Regions from separate parts of the Streptomyces sp. NPDC002853 genome, predicted to be linked through region 3. Evidence: riboswitches for the same ligand, from Rfam matches in the RefSeq annotation. Region 3 holds a riboswitch; each other region holds the start of a gene.
What was found. A riboswitch is a leader RNA that binds a small molecule or an ion and turns the genes downstream of it on or off. The one in region 3 is predicted to bind cobalamin.

Region 1 (5,335 bases), on a different contig from region 3:
GGCTTTCGCGCGCTACATGAGGGGCGTGAGGAAGCGCCGCAGCGCCTCTTCGTACCCTGCGGGGTCGGCGTTCCACATGGCGCCGTGGGGCGCATCCGGAACGGTGTGGAGAGTCACCAGTTCCGGTCGTCTCTCGGCCAGTTGACGGGAGAGCCCCCAGGGGGCGATCACGTCGTCGGGGCCGTGGAAGAGGAGCGTGGGGACCTTGAGCACCTCGGGGTCGGCGGCCTCCAGGATGCGGTCGCCGCGCAGGCCCGTGCGGCCCTGGGCGGCGCGTACCGCGAGCGGCAGTAGGGGGCCCGGCGTGCGGCGGGCCGCGGCGAGCGCGCGCAGGGTGGTCTCCCAGTTCAGCACCGGGGAGTCGAGGACGAGGCCGCTGATCCGGTCGCGCAGGGCGGAGTACGCGGCGGCGTGCAGCGCCATGGCGCCGCCGGTGGACCAGCCGTGCAGGATCACGTTCCGGGCGCCGTTGCGCACGGCGTAGCGGATGGCGGCGTCCAGGTCACGCCACTCGGTCTCGCCGAGGTGCCCGAGGCCGTCCGGGGAGCGGGGTGCGCCGAGGTCGCCCCGGTAGGCGAGGGCGAGCACCGGGAACTGCTGGTGGTGCAGGAAGTCCATGACGACCATGGGGTGCTCGCGGGTGGTGCCCAGGCCGTGCACGGTGATCACCCAGGTGTCCCGGATGCCCGGCACGAACCAGGCGGGCAGGCCGCCGAGTTCGCCGGGGATGTCGACGTCCGCGTGGTCGATGTCCAGGGCGGCGTGCGGGTCGCCGATGTGGACCTGCGGGGTGAGCCAGACCTTCGCCCCGGGTTCCAGGGAGCCGTGCGTGACGCGTTCGAGGCGGCGTACGACCGTGTCCGCCGCGTGCGGCGCCGCTTCCAAAACGGGTCCGATCACGGCGTGGCTGCCGTTGCCGCCGAGACCGTACGTGCCGGGGCGCAGGCTCGCGAAGGCGCGGGTCAGGGTGATCTGGCCGGCGGCCGTGGAGTGGACCGTGAGGCGGGGCTCGCTCGGCAGCGGGCGGCCCGCGGGTGCTTTCAGGGCCGCGTTGCTGGCGAACCGGCCCGCGGCGACGGCGGCTGCGCCGCCCAGGAGGGCGGTGGTGACGGCGGTGACGGCCGTTGCCGTCGCTTTGGCTTGGCGCACCTGCCCAGTGTCCGGCCCTGACCCCGCTGAGGCCAGTGGGCGGGGCCCGCGGGGTGATGTCACCGTTGGCCGTAGCCCCGCAGCCTGTCCTCCACCTCCCTCAGCTGTCCCGTGGACAGGAGGGTCGGGGCGTGGCCCGGGACGGAGCTTGCCGTGAGCCAGAGGCGGGACATCCACTCCAGCTGCGCCGTGCGGTCGTACGCCTGGTCCAGCGTGTCTCCGTAGGTGAGGGTTCCGTGGTTCTGCAGCAGGCAGCCCGTGCGCTCCCTGAGGGCCCGGAGCATGTTCTCGGCCAACTCGTCCGAGCCGTACGGCGCGTACCGCGCGACGCGGACCGGGCCGCCGAGGGCGGCCGTCATGTAGTGGATGGGCGGAAGCTCCGGGACCAGGGTGGAGACGGCGGTGGCGTGCACCGCGTGGGTGTGCACCACGGCTCCGGCGTACGTGGTCCGGTAGACGGCCAGGTGCATGGGCAGTTCGCTGGTCGGGGCGAGGTCACCGAAGAGGCGGTTGCCGTCCGTGTCGACACCGACGGCGTCCCGCGGGGTCAGGCGGTCGTACGGCACGCCGCTCGGGGTGACCAGGATCGTGCCGCCGACGCGCACCGAGACGTTGCCCGACGTGCCGACCACCAGGCCGTCCGTCACGGTTCTGCGGGCCGCCGCCACCAGCTCGTCCCAGGCCCGCCCGATCGCGTCCCGCCGGTCCTCGTCCCGCTCGTCCCGCTGCTCCGTCATGCCGTGATCCTGCCAGCAGCGGGGCCGACACGGGCCGGCCCGCGGTCGGCCCGTGTTCGGTGATCTTCCACTAGCCTCTGGGTGATTTGTCCCGCACGTCGCCATCCGGGGGAAATATGGCTCGTGGCCACGCACCGTCCCGTCGTCGCGCCCGCGTCATCACGGCCTCCGTGACGGCCCTACCCCTCGGGGGCGCCGCCCTCGCCGAGATTCCGGTTTCGACCGCGGGCAGCCGAGCGGGCATGGTCGCCTGGATCAGTTCCTTCAGCGGCGAGGCGGAGCGGCAGACCAGCACGACGACGCCGGCGCACTGCCGGGTGATCAGAATCTCCTCAACGGCTCGGCGAGCCAGTGGAAGAGCTTCGCGCGTGGGTAGCCGGGTACCCCGGAAGGCCCTGATTGCGGGCCTCCGGGCGCCGCGCCGGGCGATCTCCGGCAGATCCCGAAAGGAACCGGAGTGGCGGTGCCCCGGATTGGGTCACCGCACAGCCCGACCCAGTTCACTTTCCGTTCACTCTGCTTGCCTACGTTCCACTTGCCACTGACGTCCAACAGAAGCCTGGGTAAATGGAACACATCACGCTTCTCCTCGGGATCGTGATCGTTACCGCTCTCGTGTTCGACTTCACGAACGGTTTCCACGACACGGCCAACGCGATGGCGACCACCATCTCGACTGGCGCTCTCAAGCCCAAGACGGCGGTGGCCATGTCCGCCGTGCTGAATCTCGTCGGCGCTTTCCTCTCCGTCGAGGTCGCCAAGACGATCTCCGGAGGGATCGTCAACGAGGACGGACTGAAGACAGAGGTGATCTTCGCGGCGCTGGTCGGCGCGATCCTCTGGAATCTGCTGACCTGGCTGGTGGGCCTGCCCTCCAGTTCCTCCCACGCACTCTTCGGCGGCCTGATCGGCGCCGCGGTCATGTCGATGGGCTGGTCGTCGATCGACGGCGGCACCGTCGTCACCAAGATCCTGCTCCCCGCGATCGCCGCGCCCCTCGTGGCCGGTCTCGCCGCGACGCTGGCCACACGCCTGACGTACCGCATCGGGCGCAACACCGAGACCAAGGCCACCGCCAAGGGCTACCGCGTGGGCCAGATCGCCTCCGCGGGCCTCGTCTCGCTGGCCCACGGCACGAACGACGCGCAGAAGACCATGGGCATCATCACGCTCGCCCTGGTCACCGGCGGCGTCCTGAACCCCGGCGCCAACCCCCCGATGTGGGTCATCGTCTCGGCCGGTGTCGCCATCGCGCTCGGCACCTACCTCGGCGGCTGGCGCATCATCCGCACCATGGGCAAGGGCCTCACCGACCTCCAGCCGCAGCAGGGCTTCGCCGCCCAGACCAGCGCCGCGACGGTCATCCTGGCCTCCTCGCACCTGGGCTTCTCGCTCTCCACCACCCAGTCCTGCTCCGGCGCCGTGATGGGCGCGGGCCTCGGCCGCAAGGGCGGCGTCGTCCGCTGGTCCACGGCGAGCCGGATGTTCATCGCCTGGGGCCTGACGCTGCCGGCCGCCGGTCTGGTCGGCGCGGGCGCGGAGTTCCTCACCAAGCAGGGCCCCTGGGGCGTCGCGGTGACCGCCGCGCTGCTGGTGGCCGGCTCGGCCGTGATCTGGGTGCTCTCCCGGCGCAACGCCGTCGACCACACGAACGTCGCCGACGACGAGATCGGCGGCTCCTCCGTCGACGAGCCCGCGGGCGTCGTGACCACCGCGATGGCCGCCGTCACACCGCCCCCCACCGGGTCGGCCGTGGCGAGCGCGGACGTCGATTTCGTCAAGGCCACCATCGCGGCCCCGACCGGCACCGTGGCGGACCCCGCCCGGCCCGCCACGGTGTAAGGACAAGTCAGCATGGACATCGACTGGGCAGCTCTCGGCTCCGTCTTCGGAGTCAGCCTCGCGGTGACGGTGGCCCTGGTGGGCCTGTTCACCCTCGGCATCGTCGGCCTCTCCAAGCACGAGGCGGCCACGTCCGGCGCCTCCTCGGCCGCGGGCGGCGGCGCGGCGGCGGCACGCACGGGCGCGTACGTGTGCTTCGCGCTCTGCGCGGCGGCCGTGGCGTACGGGATCTATCTGATCGTCGCCTGACGACCACGCCGCCCGACGACCGGAGTTATCGGTGGGGTGCGGGACGCGTCTGCGTCCCGCACCCCACCTTCGTATGTGGGCCTCCGCACACTCTCCCGTCGCAGGTCAACGGCGAGTTGACGGGCCTTCGCGGGGCGTGGTGGACTGCCGGAGCCAATACGGCAGCAGGAGAGGAAGCCGGTGCGAATCCGGCGCGGTCCCGCCACTGTCATCGAGGAGCTGACTCCTCGGAAGCCAGGAACTCTCGCCGCCGATCACGTCGAACCAGGGCGCGGACACCCTGAGTGAGGACATATCGCCATGCGCGGCCGCCCGTTGCCGGACCAGTTCCCGAGCGTGAGCTCACTTCTCGGCACAACGACCGGCTGAAGCCATGCGTGCCGATCGCGACTTCGCGTACGGCGCCGCCGCCGGCCTTCTCGGTGATCTGTTCCTCGGCGATCCTCGCCGCGGGCACCCGGTCGCCGTGTTCGGGCGGGCCGCCGGTGCCGTCGAGCGTGTCTTGTGGCGTGACCACCGCGGGTGGGGCGCCCTGCATGCCGTGGTGTGCGCCGGAGGCGCTGCCGGTGCCGCCGCCCTGGCCTCTTCCCTCGTACGTGACTCACGTGCCGCATCCGTCGCGCTGACCGCCGCCACGACCTGGGCCGTGCTCGGCGGGACCTCCCTCGGACGTGAGGCGCGGGCCGTGGGCGGGGCGCTGACCGCCGGGGACATCGAGGTGGCCCGGGAACGGCTGCCGCATCTGTGCGGCCGGGACCCGCAGGCCCTCGACGCCGACGGCATCGCGCGTGCCGTGGTCGAGTCCGTCGCCGAGAACACGTCCGACGCCGTGGTGGGGGCCCTTGTGTGGGGCGCCATCGGCGGGGTGCCCGGTCTCGTCGCCTTCCGCGCCGTCAACACGCTCGACGCCATGGTCGGGCACAAGTCCACGAAGTACCGGCGCTACGGGTGGGCTTCGGCGCGCCTCGACGACGTCATGGGCTGGCCGGGGGCGCGGCTCACCGCCGTGCTCGCGGCCGTCGCCGGGGACGCCCCGCGCGGTGCGGCGCGTGCCTGGCGCCAGGACGCCGCCAAGCATCCGAGCCCCAACGCCGGGCCCGTCGAGGCCGCCTTCGCGGGGGCGTTGGGCGTACGGCTCGGGGGGACGCTCTCGTACGCGGGACGCGTGGAGCACCGGCCGGTCCTCAACGGCGGCGGGCGGGGTGTGGAAGTCGCCGACATCGAGCGGGCCGTGCGGCTGTCACGGCGGGTCGGGCTGCTTGCGCTGGGCGTCGCGGCCGCCGTGAGCACGCTACGGAAAGGCAGGGCCTCATGAGTGGTGGACTCCTCGTCGCGGGAACCACGTCCGACGCGGGCAA
Region 2 (5,335 bases), on a different contig from region 3:
TGCGGTTCTTGAGCTGCAGGCCGACGCCGATGACGTTCTCGGGCTTCACGGCGTAGCCGTACCTGGGGTCGGAGAGGACCATGCGCACCAGGTCCTCGCTGGCCGCGCTGACGACGTAGACCTCGATGCCGTGCCGCCGCAGCGACTTGTGGAGCTCCTGCATGCCGGTGAAGAACTCGGGCGGCTTCACCTCGGTCTTCGTCAGCTTCCCGTCCTCGTAGTACTCGGCGGGGATCGGCTCGTCGCGGGCGAGGAGTTCGTCGACGTACCCCTTGAGCTCCTTCAGCGTGAAGCCGGAGAAGATCTGCGCGACCCACGGGTAGCAGACCTGGTCGTCGACCTCGCAGAGCCTGTTGTAGTAGCTGTAGAGGCTCTCCTTGTGCTTCGCCGTGTCCTTGAAGGGGATGAGCTTCAGCGACGGGTCCATCGACTTGCGGGTCAGCACCCCCTTCATCTCCAGGAAGGGCAGGAGGGACTCCTCCAGGTCGTTGCGGTACGTCGTGTTGTCCGCGTCGAAGACGGCGTACGCGCCCTTGTCCTCGTTCTTCGCGATGACCTTGCCCAGCTTCTTCGCGACCGGCTTCGGCCAGTGCTTCAGCTCGGACGTCGCGGCCTTCGCCGCCCTCGCCGTCGTCGCGGAGGCGTCCGCGGCCGTCGCGTCCTTGCTCGGCCAGAGCGCCGTCCCCGCGAGAACGGCCGCGGTGAGCGCGCCCGCCGTGCCGATGACGGCCAGCTTGCCCTTTGCCTTTGATGCCATGGTTCCGTGCCCCCTGAGAGCGGTCTGCGCCCCGTCCGGAGCGGCGGGTCATCGTATGGGGTCGCACCACGGATTCCCATGATCGACATCACCGGACGGAACGGGCATGGGACCTCCGTACGGGGGTAGGGGAGACGGACGCCCACCGCGCTTTCGGGCCTGCTCCGGAGCGGCGCCCAGCGCATACTGGAAGGCATGGAGAGCGCCTCCCGGGAGTTCGTGCGGGCCGCCCCACGGCTCGACGGCATGGTGGTGTCCGCCGTCGGCTACCGCACGCGGGGCGAGATGCGCGGCCTGCACCGCGGCCTGCCGTCCCCGTACCTGACGCTGATCTTCTCCCTCGACGGCCCCGTCGTCACCGGCGCCACCCCCGAGCAGGCCGGCACCCGCGACGCCGTCCGCACGGACATCGTCCTCGGCGGCCTCCACCAGTCCCCGGCGTACGTCGTGCGGCCCGAGCACGAGGCGGGCATCCAGCTCGCCGTGCACCCGCTGGCCGCCCGCGCCCTGTTCGGCCTGCCGGCGGCGGAACTCGCCGGTGAGCTGGTGACGCCCGGCGCGGAGGTGATGGGGCGCCGCGCCGCCGAGCTGCGGGAGCTGCTGTGCGAGCAGGGCGGCTGGGAACAGCGGTTCGCCTCCCTGTCCGCCTACTTGAGGCAGCGCGCGGCCACCGACACCTCCGGCGGCTCCGTACGCCCCGAGGTCGGCGAGGCCTGGGCCTGGCTGGCCCGGCACCAGGGGGTGGGCACCCTGCGCGGGCTCTCCCGGCACGTCGCCCTCAGCGAACGCCGCCTCACCACCCTCTTCCGCGCCGAGACGGGCCTGAGCCCCAAGCAGGCAGGACGCCTGATGCGCTTCCAGCGCGCGCGGAACGCCGTCGTGCGCCCCGTCGCGGCGGGCGCGGCCCCCGACCTGGCCCGCGTCGCCGCGGAGTGCGGTTACTACGACCACTCCCACCTGGTGCGGGACTTCCGGCAGTACACCGGCGCGAGCCCCAGCGCCTGGCTGGCCGAAGAGTGCCGGAATATCCAAGCCGGGAGCCATGCCGGGGGCGAAGAGTAGGAGCCATGAACACCACCGAGAATCAGCAGAAGCAGCCCGGGACCGCCCCCGGCGGGCGCGCTCCCAGCGTCTGGCCGACCCTCCAGGCGAACGACGCCCCCGCCCTGATCGATTTCCTGGTCGGCACCGTCGGTTTCCTGCGCACCGTCGTCTACGAGGACGGCGGCAGCGTGGCCCACGCCGAGCTCGACTGGCCCGAGGGCGGAGCGATCATGCTCGGCTCGTACGACGACGGCGCCGGGGACTGGTGCCTGAAGCCGGGCACCTTCGGCACGTACGTCGTCACCGACCGGGTGGACGACCTCCACCAGCGGCTCAGCACCGCGGGCGTCGAGATCATCCGTGAGATCGAGGACAAGCCGTACGGCAGCCGGGAGTTCGCCATCGCCGACCCCGAGGGCAACAAATGGTCCTTCGGCACCTACCGCGGCGCACTGAGGCCCCAGCAGCCGTCCTGACCTCGCGTGATAGCTTGCGCACGCCAGTCAACCCACACCAGGGCCAGGGAATCCGGTGCGAATCCGGAACTGACGCGCAGCGGTGAGGGGGAACGGGCGGGGCCACGGCCACTGGGCGTCCACGGACGCCTGGGAAGGCGCCCCGCCCGGCCGATCCCCGAGTCCGAAGACCTGCTGGCACCTTCGTCCGCGCACCGGGCGGCGGAGGTGACGAAGCAGGCCAGGCTCCGCGTATGAGCCGTGAGACTCAAGGGATCTCGTGTCCTCCACCGCCCGTCGTGTACGTACGTCTGTTCTCCTCGCCACGGCCCTGGCCGTCACCCTGACCTCCTGCGGCGGTTCATCGGGAACCCCCGGCACGTCCACCGCGGACGACAAGGCCGCCGGTTACCCGCTGACCCTCACCTCCTGCGGCGAGAAGGCGGAGATCAAGGCGCCGCCGCGGCGAGCGGTCTCCCTCGACCAGGGCTCCACGGAGATCCTGCTCTCCCTCGGCCTCGCGGACCGCATGGCCGGCACCGGCACCTGGACGGACCCGGTGCTCAAGGGCCTGGAGAAGGACAACGCCAAGGTCGACCGGCTCGCCGACAGCTACCCCTCCTTCGAGAAGGTCCTCGCCCAGGAACCGGACCTCGTCACCGCCTCCTTCCTGGCGACGGTCAGCAAGGGCGGGGTCGCCGACCGCGCCAAGTTCGCCGAACTCGGCGTACCCGCCTATGTCTCGCCCTCCGACTGCGCGGGCAAGGACAACAGCGGCGACGGCGACGGCAAGCGCGTCAAGACGCTGACCATGGACACCGTCTACGGCGAAGTGCGCGACCTGGCCAGGGCCTTCGGGGTCGAGAAGCGCGGCGAACGCCTGATCGCGGAACTCAAGGGCCGGGTGGCGAAGGCCACGAAGACCGTCAAGAACGCTTCCGCGTCCGGCACTTCGCTCCTCTACTGGTTCGCCAACTCCGACGCCCCCTACATCGCGGGCTGCTGCGGGGCACCGGGCATCATCACGCGCGAACTGGGCGTGCAGAACGTCTTCGACGACACCCGCGAGGAGTGGCCCCAGATCAACTGGGAGACGGTGGCGGACCGGGACCCGGACGTCCTGGTGATCGGCGACCTCACCCGCAAGTCGCAGACGGCCGAGAGCGCGAAGAAGAAGATCGAGTTCCTGGAGTCCAACCCGGTCACCAAGAACCTGACCGCCGTGAAGAAGAAGCGGTACGTACTGCTGAGCGGCCAGGCCATGAACCCGACGATCCGCACGGTGGACGGCATCGAACAAGTCGCGGCCGCATTGCGCCAGTTCGGCCTCGACAAGTGAGGAAGGCCGCCCAGGGCCGCCTACGTTCCGCCCTGCTCTGGACGGCGGGCCTCGCCGCCCTCGCCCTCTCCGTGGCGCTGGCCGTCACCATCGGCCCCGCCGACATCTCCGTCCCCGACGTGTGGTCGGCGGTCGCGGCGCACCTCGGCTGGGGAGAGGCGAAGCTGACACCCATCCGGGACGGCATCGTCTGGAACCTGCGCATGCCGCGCACGCTCCTCGCGGCGGTCTGCGGCGCGGGCCTCGCGGTCTGCGGAACAGTCCTCCAGTCCCTCCTGCGCAACCCGCTCGCCGACCCCTTCGTGCTCGGCGTCTCCTCGGGGGCGTCCACGGGTGCCGTCGCGATCGTCGTCCTGGGGGTCGGCGGGGGAGTGGTGTCGGTCTCGGCGGGCGCCTTCGCCGGAGCCCTCGTCTCCTTCGCGCTCGTGCTGCTGCTCAGCCACACCCTGGGCGCGAGCGCCGACAGGGTGGTGCTCTCCGGGGTGGCGGCGATGCAGCTCTTCTCCTCGCTCACCTCGTTCGTGATCCTGACGTCGGGCGACGCGGAGACGACGCGGAGCGTCCTGTTCTGGCTGCTCGGCTCGTTGAGCGGGGTGGGCTGGACGGACGTCTCGCTGTGCGCGGCGGTGCTCCTCGTGGCCCTCGCCGTCTGCCTGACGCAGGCCCGCACCCTGGACGCGTTCGCGTTCGGCCAGGACGCGGCGGCGACACTGGGCGTCCACGTGGCGCGGGTCCGCCTGCTGCTGCTTTCCGTCACGGCCCTGCTCACGGCGGCACTGGTCAGCAGCGCGGGCGCCATCGGTTTCGTGGGCCTGGTGCTGCCGCACGCGGCCCGCGCCCTGGTCGGTTCCGGGCACGCGCGGCTGCTCCCGGTCACGGCGCTCGCGGGGGCGGTGTTCCTGGTCTGGGTGGACACGCTGGCCCGCACGGTCCTCGACCCCCAGGAGGTTCCCGTGGGGGTGGTGACGTCACTGATCGGCGTCCCGGCGTTCGTCCTGGTCCTCTACCGCACCAGGAAGACGGGCAGGACGACATGACCCCGCACACCGACCACGTCGACCACACCGACCACACCGACTCAGGCCTGCGGGCGGACAGGGTCACCAGAACAACCGCGGGCCACCTCATCATCGACGGAGTGACACTGGCCCCGCCCCCCGGAGCCACGGTCGGCCTGCTCGGCCCGAACGGCTCGGGCAAGTCAACGCTCCTCCGCATCCTGGCGGGCGTCCTGACCCCGACGTCAGGGGTGGTCACGCTGGACGGCGACCCGCTGCGGGACGTGGGCCGCCGCACGGTGGCGCGCAGGGTCGCGGTGGTGGACCAGGACGCCACGACGCAGGTCGAGCTGTCGGTGGAGGAGGTCGTGCGCCTCGGCCGCATCCCGCACCGCAGGGCGTGGTCCGCCCCGACAGCCCAGGACGACGAGGCGGTACGGGAGGCCCTGACCCGCACGGGCCTGTCCGACCGCGCAGCCCAGTCCTGGCACACACTCTCGGGCGGCGAACGCCAACGGGTCCAGATAGCAAGGGCGTTGGCCCAGACCCCCCGGGAGCTCCTCCTGGACGAACCCACCAACCACCTGGACATCCACCACCAACTGGACCTCCTGTCCCTGGTGGCGGACCTCCCCCTGACCAGCGTCATAGCCCTGCACGACCTGAACCTGGCGGCCATGTTCTGCGACCAGGTCCTGGTCCTGCGCGAGGGAGTGGCGCACGCGTCGGGCACACCGTCCGA
Region 3 (5,335 bases):
CTCTGGGTGAGCTCCTACGCGAAGGTCGACCCGACCTTCATCGGCATCCCGTTCTTCTACTGGTACCAGATGCTGTGGGTGGTCATCTCCACCGCTCTCACCATGATCGCCTACAAGCTGTGGCAGCGTGACCAGCGCGCCCGCAAGGCCGAGCAGGCCCAGGGGGGTGCGACCCGATGAACGAGCTCGCAGCGGACACGGGCGGCGTCAACGGCATAGCGCTCGCCGTCTTCATCTTCTTCTTCGCCGCCGTCACGGCGATGGGCTTCCTGGCCGCGCGCTGGCGCAAGGCCGAAACCGAGAGCCTGGACGAATGGGGCCTGGGCGGGCGTTCGTTCGGCACCTGGGTCACGTGGTTCCTGCTCGGCGGCGACCTCTACACGGCGTACACCTTCGTGGCCGTCCCCGCGGCGGTCTACGCGGCGGGCGCGGCCGGCTTCTTCGCGGTGCCGTACACGATCCTCGTCTACCCGTTGATCTTCACCTTCCTGCCGCGCCTCTGGTCCGTGTCGCACAAGCACGGTTACGTGACCACCTCGGACTTCGTGCGCGGACGCTTCGGCTCCAAGGGCCTCTCGCTGGCCGTCGCGGTCACCGGCATCCTCGCCACGATGCCGTACATCGCGCTCCAGTTGGTCGGCATCCAGGCCGTGCTCGACGTCATGGGCATCGGCGGCGGTCCCGACACGAACTGGTTCATCAAGGACCTGCCGCTCCTGATCGCGTTCGCGGTGCTTGCCGCGTACACGTACTCGTCGGGTCTGCGCGCCCCCGCGCTGATCGCGTTCGTGAAGGACGGCCTGATCTACCTCGTCATCGCCGTCGCGATCATCTACATCCCGATCAAGCTCGGCGGCTTCGACGAGATCTTCCAGGCGGCGAACGAGAAGTTCTCGTCGGCGAACGAGGCCGCGGGCAAGCCCGTCGCGGGCCTCGCGCCGGGCCATGCCGGGCAGTGGACCTACGCCACGCTCGCGCTCGGCTCCGCGCTCGCGCTCTTCATGTACCCGCACTCGATCACGGCGACGCTCTCCTCCAAGAGCCGCAACGTGATCCGCCGCAACACCACGATCCTGCCGCTCTACTCCCTGATGCTGGGCCTGCTGGCGCTGCTCGGCTTCATGGCGATCGCGGCCGGGGTGAAGGTGGAGAACGGCCAGCTGGCGATCCCGCAGCTGTTCGAGAACATGTTCCCCGACTGGTTCACCGGCGTCGCGTTCGCGGCGATCGGCATCGGCGCGCTCGTCCCGGCCGCCATCATGTCCATCGCGGCCGCGAACCTCTTCACCAGGAACATCTACAAGGACTTCATCAAGCCGGACGCGACACCCGCGCAGGAGACCAAGGTCTCCAAGCTGGTCTCGCTCCTGGTGAAGGTCGGCGCGCTCGCCTTCGTCCTCACCATGGACAAGACGGTCGCGATCAACTTCCAGCTCCTGGGCGGCATCTGGATCCTGCAGACCATGCCCGCGCTCGTCGGCGGCCTGTTCACGCGGTGGTTCCACCGCTGGGCGCTGCTCGCGGGCTGGGCGGTCGGCATGGTCTACGGGACGGCCGCCGCGTACGGCGTCGCCTCGCCGACGCAGAAGCACTTCGGCGGCTCGTCCGACGAGATCCCGGGCATCGGCGAGATCGGCTACATCGGCCTCACGGCGTTCGTCCTGAACGTGGTGGTCACCGTGGTCATGACCTTCGTCCTGCGCGCCATGAAGGCCCCTGACGGCATCGACGAGACGTCTCCCGGCGACTACACGGCGGACGCGGGCGACCCGGGTGTCGTGGAGGAGCTGCCGCCGGCCACGGCGGGAGCGCCGGGCGGGCACTGAGCCCCTTCTGTACGTGCGTGACGCGGGCCGCCGGAGTCATCCGGCGGCCCGTTGTCGTGCCCGCGGCCTCACGGGGACTTGTAGAGCTGCGTCCGGACCCGCGCCGCCGCCTTGGTCGCCGAGGAGAGCGTCAGGTCCTTGTCGGTGCCCGCATCCACCAGGACGAGCACGCCGCCGACGCGCACCTCGGCCTTGTAGTAAGGGGTTCCGTCGTACTCGTCGCCGCCCTCGTGCCGCGTGGTCTCCAGGATCGCCTCGTCACCGAGGTCCGCCAGCTCCTCGACCACGTGATGCTCCTCGACCGGGGCCGCCTCGGTGTCGACGGTGACGGCGGGGCACGCCTTGATGAGCTGTCGGCGCAGCGCGACGTGGCGTTCGGCCCGCGCGTGCGGCATCGAGACCAGGCTCTGGGTCACGAAGGGATCTCCCTTGTCGGCCATCGCCCCGGGAAAGCCGCGAATGGCCTGGCCGGCACTGGCCCCCCGCATCCCGGAGAGCTCCCTGCTCGCCTTCGCGCCGGACTCGCAGGTGCCCCAGTCACCGCCCCCGTAATGCTGGTCGTAGGACCCCGTGGCGGCATCGAGCGCCTCGGCCCGCGGGCCCACGGCCTTCGCCGGAAGCAGCGCCGCCATCAGCTCCGCGTCCGTGAAAACTTTGCCGGGACCGGCGTCGCCGTCGACACCGGCGGCCGTGGTCCCCGGATGCCTCACGGGCTGCTCCCCGCCGTCCCCGCACCCGGCGACGAGCATCAGCAACGCCATCGCACAGCCCACGCCCCGCCCTCGCACGCCGTCTCCCCCTGTTCGACGATGAGTTCGGCCGCCACCCTAGGGGATACCCGCCCCGACACAAGATATGGGGCTGACGTTCGGAGCCAGCACAAGATGTATGCTCGTGCTCGCTGTCGCCGCAGGGGAATCCGGTGCAAGTCCGGAACTGTCCCGCAACGGTGTATGAGTACGCATTTGTCGTGCTCGCAAGTCCGAAGACCTGTCGACAGCGCACCCGTTCTGACCGGTCCGGGTGCCGACGACGTCCGGGCCTCGTGGAATGGGCTGGTGGACGCGGAGCGCAGCCCTGCCAAGGGTGGGCCCCCGTGTGTCACTCACCCCTCCCCAAGGCCCTGAGCCGAGCGAGGGAGTGCTCCACGTGACCATCGCGCCAGCCGAACCTGCGTCAGCGCAGACCACCGACGGTCAGCAGACCGCCGACGGCCCAGGAACCGCGCTGCTGCGTACCCTGACCGACCTCACCGCCGACCTCCCCGACGCCGACCCGGGCCGGGTCGCCGCCGCCGCGCTGCGGGGCCGCTCGGCCAACGCGGATCTGGCGGAACTGCGGGAGCTGGCGACCGAGGCCGCCGCCGGCCTCATCTCCGAGGACCCGACGTACTCGCAGCTGGCGGCCAGGCTCCTCAGCCTCAGCATCCGTGACGAGGCCGCGTCGCAGGGCGTGCGCAGCTTCTCCGAGTCGGTCGCCGTCGGGCACCGCGAGGGCCTGATCGCGGACCGCACCGCCGCGTTCGTCACCGATCACGCGGAGCGCCTCGACGGTCTCGTGGACGCCGCCCTGGAGGACGGCGCCGACTTCCGCTTCGGCTACTTCGGCCTGCGCACCCTGCACAGCCGCTACCTCCTTCGCCACCCGATCACCCGGCACGTCATCGAGACCCCGCAGCACTTCATGCTGCGCGTCGCGAGCGGCCTGGCGGAGGACGAGAGCACGCGCTCGGCGGACGAAGTCGCCTCCCTGTACCGCCTGATGAGCCGCCTGGACTACCTGCCGTCCTCGCCGACGCTCTTCAACTCCGGCACCCGGCACCCGCAGATGTCCTCCTGCTACCTCCTCGACTCCCCGCTGGACGAGCTGGACTCCATCTACGACCGCTACCACCAGGTCGCGCGCCTCTCCAAGCACGCGGGCGGCATCGGCCTCTCGTACTCCCGCGTCCGTGCCCGCGGTTCGCTGATCCGCGGCACGAACGGCCACTCCAACGGAATCGTGCCGTTCCTCAAGACGCTGGACGCCTCCGTCGCCGCCGTGAACCAGGGCGGCCGCCGCAAGGGCGCCGCCGCGGTCTACCTGGAGACCTGGCACTCCGACATCGAGGAGTTCCTGGAGCTGCGCGACAACACGGGTGAGGACGCGCGCCGCACGCACAACCTCAACCTCGCGCACTGGATCCCGGACGAGTTCATGCGCCGGGTCGCCGCCGACCAGGACTGGTCGCTGTTCTCGCCCGCCGACGTGCCCGAGCTCGTCGACCTGTGGGGCGACGAGTTCGACGCCGCCTACCGCAAGGCCGAGGCCGCCGGGCTCGCCCGCAAGACCATCCCGGCCCGCGAGCTGTACGGCCGCATGATGCGCACCCTGGCGCAGACCGGCAACGGCTGGATGACGTTCAAGGACGCCGCCAACCGCACCGCCAACCAGACGGCGGAGCCCGGCCACACCGTCCACTCCTCCAACCTCTGCACGGAGATCCTGGAGGTGACGGACGACGGCGAGACGGCCGTCTGCAACCTGGGTTCGGTGAACCTCGGCGCCTTCGTGGACACGGCCGCCGGTGACATCGACTGGGAGCGGCTCGACGAGACCGTCCGCACCGCCGTCACGTTCCTCGACCGCGTGGTCGACATCAACTTCTATCCGACCGAGCAGGCCGGGCGCTCCAACGCCAAGTGGCGCCCCGTGGGCCTCGGCGCGATGGGCCTCCAGGACGTCTTCTTCCAGCTGAAGCTGCCCTTCGACTCCCCCGCCGCGCGCGCCCTCTCGACGCGCATCGCCGAGCGGATCATGCTCGCCGCCTACGAGGCCTCCGCCGACCTCGCCGAACGCAACGGGCCGCTCCCGGCCTGGGAGAAGACCCGCACCGCACGCGGCGTCCTGCACCCCGACCACTACGGCGTCGAGCTGACCTGGCCGGAGCGCTGGGCCGCGCTGCGGGAACGTATCGCCACGACCGGTATGCGCAACTCGCTGCTGCTCGCCATCGCGCCGACCGCCACGATCGCGTCCATCGCGGGCGTGTACGAGTGCATCGAGCCGCAGGTCTCCAACCTCTTCAAGCGCGAGACGCTGAGCGGCGAGTTCCTCCAGGTCAACGCCTACTTGGTGGAGGAGCTGAAACGGCTCGGCGTCTGGGACGCGCAGACCCGCGAGGCGCTGCGCGAGTCCAGCGGCTCCGTGCAGGGCTTCAGCTGGATCCCGGCGGAGGTGCGCGAGCTCTACCGCACCGCGTGGGAGATCCCGCAGCGCGGCCTGATCGACATGGCCGCCGCGCGCACGCCGTTCCTGGACCAGGCGCAGTCCCTGAACCTGTTCCTGGAGACGCCGACCATCGGCAAGCTCTCCTCGATGTACGCCTACGCCTGGCAGCAGGGTCTCAAGACCACGTACTACCTGCGTTCGCGCCCGGCGACCCGCATCGCCCGCGCGGCGGCCGGCAACACCGCCGAGTCCGCTCCCGCCCCCGTACCCGCACAGGCCACGGCCGAAGAAGCCGTCGC
Region 4 (5,335 bases), on a different contig from region 3:
TCGCCGAGCCCTCGGCCGGCTTCGGCCCACGGCCACGAACCGCCGATCAGGGAGTGCGCCCTCATGACCAGCCGGAGAACCACCGCCAAGCCCGTGGAGAAAGGATCCGTCGACGAGAGCGCGCCCTGGATGCGGGGCCTCCACGCCGACGCGGGCTATCTGCTCTACCGCCTCGGCCTGCGCTCGGGCCAGCTCTTCAACGCGGTGCTCCAGAGATCCGGCCTACGCCTGCGCCACTACGCGCTGCTGCGCCACCTCGCCACCGTGGAGGGCGCGGCGCAGCGCGAGCTGAGCCAGGAGCTCGGGTACGACCCCAGCGCGATCGTCGGCCTGGTCGACGACCTGGAACACCTCGGCTTCGTCGAACGCCGCCCCGCCCCCGACGACCGCCGCCGCCGCATCGTCGCCCTCGCGCCTGCGGGCCACGACTTCCTGCGGGACTCCGACGAGGTGGCGCGGGGGGTCACCGATGAGCTTCTGGCGCCGCTTGGTTCCCAGGAGCGGGAGACCTTGCATGTGTTGTTGTCCAGGGTGGCTCATACGGGTGGGGGCTGAGGGCGATGGTGCGGCGCCTCTGCGCGCGGCAACGGCGTGCGCCGTCGCAAGCACATGCTTCATGACGGAGCAGGGGCGGCCATCGGGCCTCCGTACGTGGCCGCCCCGTCCATGGTCTGCGGTCAGGAGCCCGAGGGCAGTTCCGCCCTCACCTCCCGTGCCGCCGCGACCAGGTTCTCCAGGGACGCCTTGGTCTCGGGCCAGCCTCGGGTCTTGAGGCCGCAGTCCGGGTTCACCCACAGGCGGTCGGCGGGGATGGCCTCAAGTCCCTTGCGCAGCAGAGCCGCTGCTTCCTCGGTGCTCGGCACACGGGGGGAATGGATGTCGTAGACGCCGGGCCCCGCCTCACGCGGGTATCCGTGCGCGGCCAGTTCGCGTGCTACCTGCATGTGTGAGCGGGCCGCCTCCAGGCTGATGACGTCGGCGTCGAGGTCGTCGATGGCCTGGACGATGTCGCCGAATTCGGCGTAGCACATGTGCGTGTGGATCTGCGTGTCCGGTCGTACGCCGCTGGTGGTGAGACGGAAGGATTCCGTGGCCCACTCCAGGTACGCGGCGTGCTCGGCGGTGCGCAGCGGCAGCGTCTCGCGCAGGGCGGGCTCGTCCACCTGGATGACCGAAGTCCCCGCGGCCTCCAGGTCGTCGACTTCGTCGCGCAGGGCCAGGGCGACCTGGCGCGCGGTGTCGCCAAGCGGCTGGTCGTCGCGGACGAAGGACCAGGCAAGCATGGTGACAGGGCCCGTGAGCATGCCCTTCACGGGGCGGTCGGTGAGGGAGTTGGCGTACGACGTCCAGCGCACCGTCATCGGTTCGGGCCGTGAGATGTCGCCCGCGAGGACTGGCGGGCGTACGTAGCGGGTGCCGTACGACTGGACCCAGCCGTGCTGCGTGGCGAGGTAGCCCGTGAGCTGTTCGGCGAAGTACTGCACCATGTCGTTGCGTTCGGGCTCGCCGTGCACCAGGACATCGATGCCCGCCTTCTCCTGGAAGGCGAGGACCCCGCGGATCTCCGAACGGATGCGCTCCTCGTAGCCGTCCGTGTCGATGCGGCCCGCCCGCAAGTCCGCGCGCGCGGTGCGCAGTTCGGTGGTCTGCGGGAAGGAACCGATGGTGGTCGTGGGCAGTTGTGGCAGGCCCAGACGGGACCGCTGGGCCGCCGCGCGCTCCGGATAGGCGTGTACGCGGCGGGCGTCGGCGTCCGTGACGGCGGCGGCACGGGCGCGTACCGCCGGGTCGTGGGTGAGGGCCGAACGCGAGCGGGACGCCAGGTCGGCACGGTTGGCGGCCAGTTCGGCCGTGATGGTGTCCGTCCCCTGGGCCAGGGCGCGCGCCAGCGTGGCGATCTCGGTGGCCTTCTGGTGGGCGAAGGCCAGCCAGCGGGCCACCTGCGGGTCGATGTCCCGTTCGGCGGTGGCGTCCAGCGGGACGTGCAGCAGGGAGCAGGACGCGGAGACGTCGACCCGGTCGGCGAGGCCCAGGAGCGTGCCCAGGGTGGCCAGGGACTTCTCCAGGTCGTTGATCCAGATGTTGCGGCCGTTGACGACACCCGCGACAAGGCGCTTGCCGGGCAGTCCGCCGACGGCGGCGAGATCCTGCAACTGGCCGGCGGCGGCCTCCGTGAAGTCCAGGGCGAGCCCCTCGACCGGCGCCTTGGCCAGCACGGGCAGGGCCTCGCCGAGCCTGCCGAAGTAGGAGGCGACAAGGAGTTGCGGCCGGTCGGCGAGCGCTCCGAGGTCGCGGTAGGCGCGGGCGGCGGCATTGAGCTCCGCCGGGGTGCGGTCCTGGACCAGGGCCGGCTCGTCGAGCTGCACCCACTCGGCGCCCGCGGCGCGCAGGTCGGCGAGGACCTCCGCGTAGACGGGCAGCAGGCGGTCGAGGAGGGTGAGCGGATCGAAGTCGGCGGCCACGCCGGGCGCGGGCTTGGCGAGCAGCAGATAGGTCACCGGGCCGACAAGGACCGGGCGTGCCGCGAGGCCGAGCGCCACGGCCTCCTCGAGCTCGGCGACCTGCTTGGCCGAGTCGGCGGCGAATACGGTGTCGGGGCCCAGCTCCGGCACCAGGTAGTGGTAGTTGGTGTCGAACCACTTGGTCATCTCCAGCGGCGCCACGTCCTGGGTGCCGCGGGCCATCGCGAAATAGCCGTCGAGGGAGTCGGTGTCGACGGCCTCGCGGTGCCGCCGGGGGACGGCGCCGACCATGATGCTGGTGTCCAGGACGTGGTCGTAGTACGAGAAGTCGCCGGTCGGCACTTCGTGGATGCCGGCGTCGGCCAGGTGCCGCCAGGTGGAACGGCGCAGCCGCGCCGCGGTCTCCCGCAGGGCGTCGGCGCTGACGCGGCCCTTCCAATAGCCCTCGACGGCCTTCTTCAGTTCCCGGTCGGGGCCCTGGCGGGGGTAGCCGTACACGGTGGCTCGTGCTGCCGCGGCTGCGGACTTCGCTGTCACGGAAATCTCCTTCGCGAGATGACTCCTGAGAATCCCGGGGACGGGACACGGACGCGAAGGGATGACGGACCGGGCGGACGGACGCGCGCCACCGGCGCGGTGCCCCACCTGATCTGTACGCCGACCCGCCCACGAGGTCACCGGGATGTCCGCACGTGAGGGATCACATGCGGGCAACGGGCAGGTCTTCGGACTCGCGGGCACATCTGCCGGGGCAGACACCTACTGGCCGTCGCTTCCCGGATCCGCTGGACCCAGTGCGTATGACGGCGGTCGTTCCCACTCACCGCTGCGGGGCAGTCCCGGATTCCCACCGGGTTCCCTCTTGCGACGCCTCTGCCTGGCGGACAGGGCGAACCAGCTGCACGGATCAGGCTAGAGGGTGGTCGGGCCTCATGGGCGGTACTGATCACATTCCGGACCGTGAGGTGAGACACGGAGGGACACGGAGGAACACGGCCCTGCGGTCGTCGTCTTTGTCGGGGGCGGGGCGTACGCCGGGCGCACACGAGCCGATGGGCAGGGGCTGACCAGGGGCGTACGCCCAGGTCATGTGCGCTCGCGCGTGCCACAAGCGGTGTGGTCCCGCAAGTTGTCAGGTCACTTGATTCCGCACTAGGGTCACCACGCCTTGGTGCTCGGGAAATCGGTGTGATGCCGGTGCGGCCCTCGCCACTGTGATCGGGAAGTCCGGCTCCAGCCCTCGCGGCAGCCACTGGGCGCAACACGCGCCCGGGAAGGCGGAGTCCGGTCGGTACGACCCGTCAGCCAGGAGACCGGCCAAGGCGCGTTGTCCATCCACGAGGTGCTGGAGAGGGTCTGCTTAGCCATGCACATAGCCGAGGGTTTCCTCCCGCCGGCGCACGCGATCGCCTGGGGCGTAGCGTCCGCGCCGTTCGTCGTCCACGGAGTCCGCTCCCTCACCCGTGAGGTCAAGGAACACCCGGAGAGCACACTGCTCCTGGGTGCCTCCGGAGCGTTCACCTTTGTCCTTTCCGCGCTGAAGATCCCGTCCGTCACGGGCAGTTGCTCGCATCCGACGGGAACCGGGCTCGGCGCGATCCTGTTCCGGCCGCCGATCATGGCGGTGCTCGGCACCATCACGCTGCTGTTCCAGGCGCTGCTGCTCGCCCATGGCGGGCTCACCACGCTGGGCGCCAACGTGTTCTCCATGGCGATCGTCGGGCCATGGGCCGGGTACGCCGTCTACCGGCTCCTGAAGCGGTACGACGTGCCGCTCATGGTCGCCGTGTTCTTCGGCGCGTTCGTCGCCGACCTGTCCACGTACTGCGTCACCAGCGTCCAGCTCGCGCTGGCATTTCCGGACCCCAGCAGCGGATTCATCGGCGCCCTGGGCAAGTTCGGCGGCATCTTCGCCGTCACGCAGATCCCCCTCGCGGTCAGCGAGGGACTGCTCACCGTCGTGGTGATGCGCCTGCTCGTGCAGTCGAGCAGGGGCGAGCTCACGCGGCTCGGCGTGCTGCTCCAGGGCACGAAGCCGTCCGCGGAGGCGGTCACCAAGAGCACGAACGAGAGCAAGAGCACGAACGAGAGCAAGAACGAGACGGAGACGGGGGCCAGCGCCTGATGAGCCGGAACGCGAAGATCAACACTCTGCTTCTCCTCATCGTCGCCGCGCTGGCCGTGCTGCCGCTGGCGCTCGGTCTGGGCGACGACGAGAAGGAGCCGTTCGCCGGGGCCGACGCCCAGGCCGAGACCGCGATCACCGAGATCGAGCCGGACTACGAGCCCTGGTTCTCGCCGCTGTACGAACCCCCCTCCGGGGAGATCGAGTCGGCGCTCTTCGCGCTGCAGGCGGCGCTCGGCGCGGGCGTCCTCGCCTACTACTTCGGTCTGCGCAAGGGGCGCCGTCAGGGTGCCGAGACGGCGCTGGCCGAGGCCGCCGCCGCGGAGCAGGCCGCCGACGAGAAGAGCAGCCGGGCCGGGACCGGGCAGGTCTGACGCGGCGTGCTGCCCATCGACGCGGCGGCGCACAGCAGTCGCTGGCGCCGCCGCCACCCCGTGGACAAAGCCGTGCTCGGACTCGGCCTCACCGTCCTTGCCGTCTCCCTGCCGCCCTGGCCGGGTGCTGCCCTGGTCCTGGTCGCCGCGCTCACCGTGCTGTTCGGACCCGCCGGTGTGCCGCCGCGCAAACTGTGGCGCGCCTACCGCGTGCCCCTCGGCTTCTGCGTCACCGGCGCCCTGACCCTGGTCGTCCAACTGGGCGGCCCCGAAGGGTTCGTCACGCTCGCCGACGGCGGCCCCGAGCGGGCGGGCGGACTGCTCCTGCGCACCTCGGCGGCCTCGCTCGGCGTCCTGCTCTTCGCCTTCACCAC

Region 1: it holds a riboswitch for cobalamin, as region 3 does, so the genes downstream of both, ACWD02_RS29145 (cobalamin biosynthesis protein) here and ACWD02_RS08880 (ribonucleoside-diphosphate reductase subunit alpha) in region 3, are expected to answer to the same signal.
Region 2: it holds a riboswitch for cobalamin, as region 3 does, so the genes downstream of both, ACWD02_RS00575 (ABC transporter substrate-binding protein) here and ACWD02_RS08880 (ribonucleoside-diphosphate reductase subunit alpha) in region 3, are expected to answer to the same signal.
Region 4: it holds a riboswitch for cobalamin, as region 3 does, so the genes downstream of both, metE (5-methyltetrahydropteroyltriglutamate--homocysteine S-methyltransferase) here and ACWD02_RS08880 (ribonucleoside-diphosphate reductase subunit alpha) in region 3, are expected to answer to the same signal.

The regions. Positions count from the first base shown of each region.
Region 1 covers NZ_JBSFUS010000011.1:56,903-62,237, forward strand. The annotation lists gene ACWD02_RS29125 (alpha/beta hydrolase) at 13-1,149, opposite strand; gene ACWD02_RS29130 (class II aldolase/adducin family protein) at 1,209-1,886, opposite strand; gene ACWD02_RS29135 (anion permease) at 2,454-3,728, shown strand; gene ACWD02_RS29140 (hypothetical protein) at 3,741-3,977, shown strand; cobalamin riboswitch at 4,101-4,243, shown strand; gene ACWD02_RS29145 (cobalamin biosynthesis protein) at 4,351-5,292, shown strand; gene ACWD02_RS29150 (cobyric acid synthase) at 5,289-5,335, shown strand, end outside.
Region 2 covers NZ_JBSFUS010000001.1:120,216-125,550, reverse strand. The annotation lists gene ACWD02_RS00590 (haloacid dehalogenase-like hydrolase) at 1-757, opposite strand, end outside; gene ACWD02_RS00585 (helix-turn-helix domain-containing protein) at 953-1,819, shown strand; gene ACWD02_RS00580 (VOC family protein) at 1,825-2,277, shown strand; cobalamin riboswitch at 2,285-2,470, shown strand; gene ACWD02_RS00575 (ABC transporter substrate-binding protein) at 2,537-3,595, shown strand; gene ACWD02_RS00570 (FecCD family ABC transporter permease) at 3,592-4,632, shown strand; gene ACWD02_RS00565 (ABC transporter ATP-binding protein) at 4,629-5,335, shown strand, end outside.
Region 3 covers NZ_JBSFUS010000003.1:211,973-217,307, forward strand. The annotation lists gene ACWD02_RS08865 (DUF3311 domain-containing protein) at 1-180, shown strand, start outside; gene mctP (monocarboxylate uptake permease MctP) at 177-1,826, shown strand; gene ACWD02_RS08875 (hypothetical protein) at 1,895-2,536, opposite strand; cobalamin riboswitch at 2,715-2,838, shown strand; gene ACWD02_RS08880 (ribonucleoside-diphosphate reductase subunit alpha) at 2,976-5,335, shown strand, end outside.
Region 4 covers NZ_JBSFUS010000004.1:509,260-514,594, reverse strand. The annotation lists gene ACWD02_RS13625 (MarR family winged helix-turn-helix transcriptional regulator) at 64-555, shown strand; gene metE (5-methyltetrahydropteroyltriglutamate--homocysteine S-methyltransferase) at 678-2,999, opposite strand; cobalamin riboswitch at 3,162-3,376, opposite strand; cobalamin riboswitch at 3,615-3,798, shown strand; gene ACWD02_RS13615 (energy-coupling factor ABC transporter permease) at 3,829-4,587, shown strand; gene ACWD02_RS13610 (energy-coupling factor ABC transporter substrate-binding protein) at 4,587-4,961, shown strand; gene cbiQ (cobalt ECF transporter T component CbiQ) at 4,968-5,335, shown strand, end outside.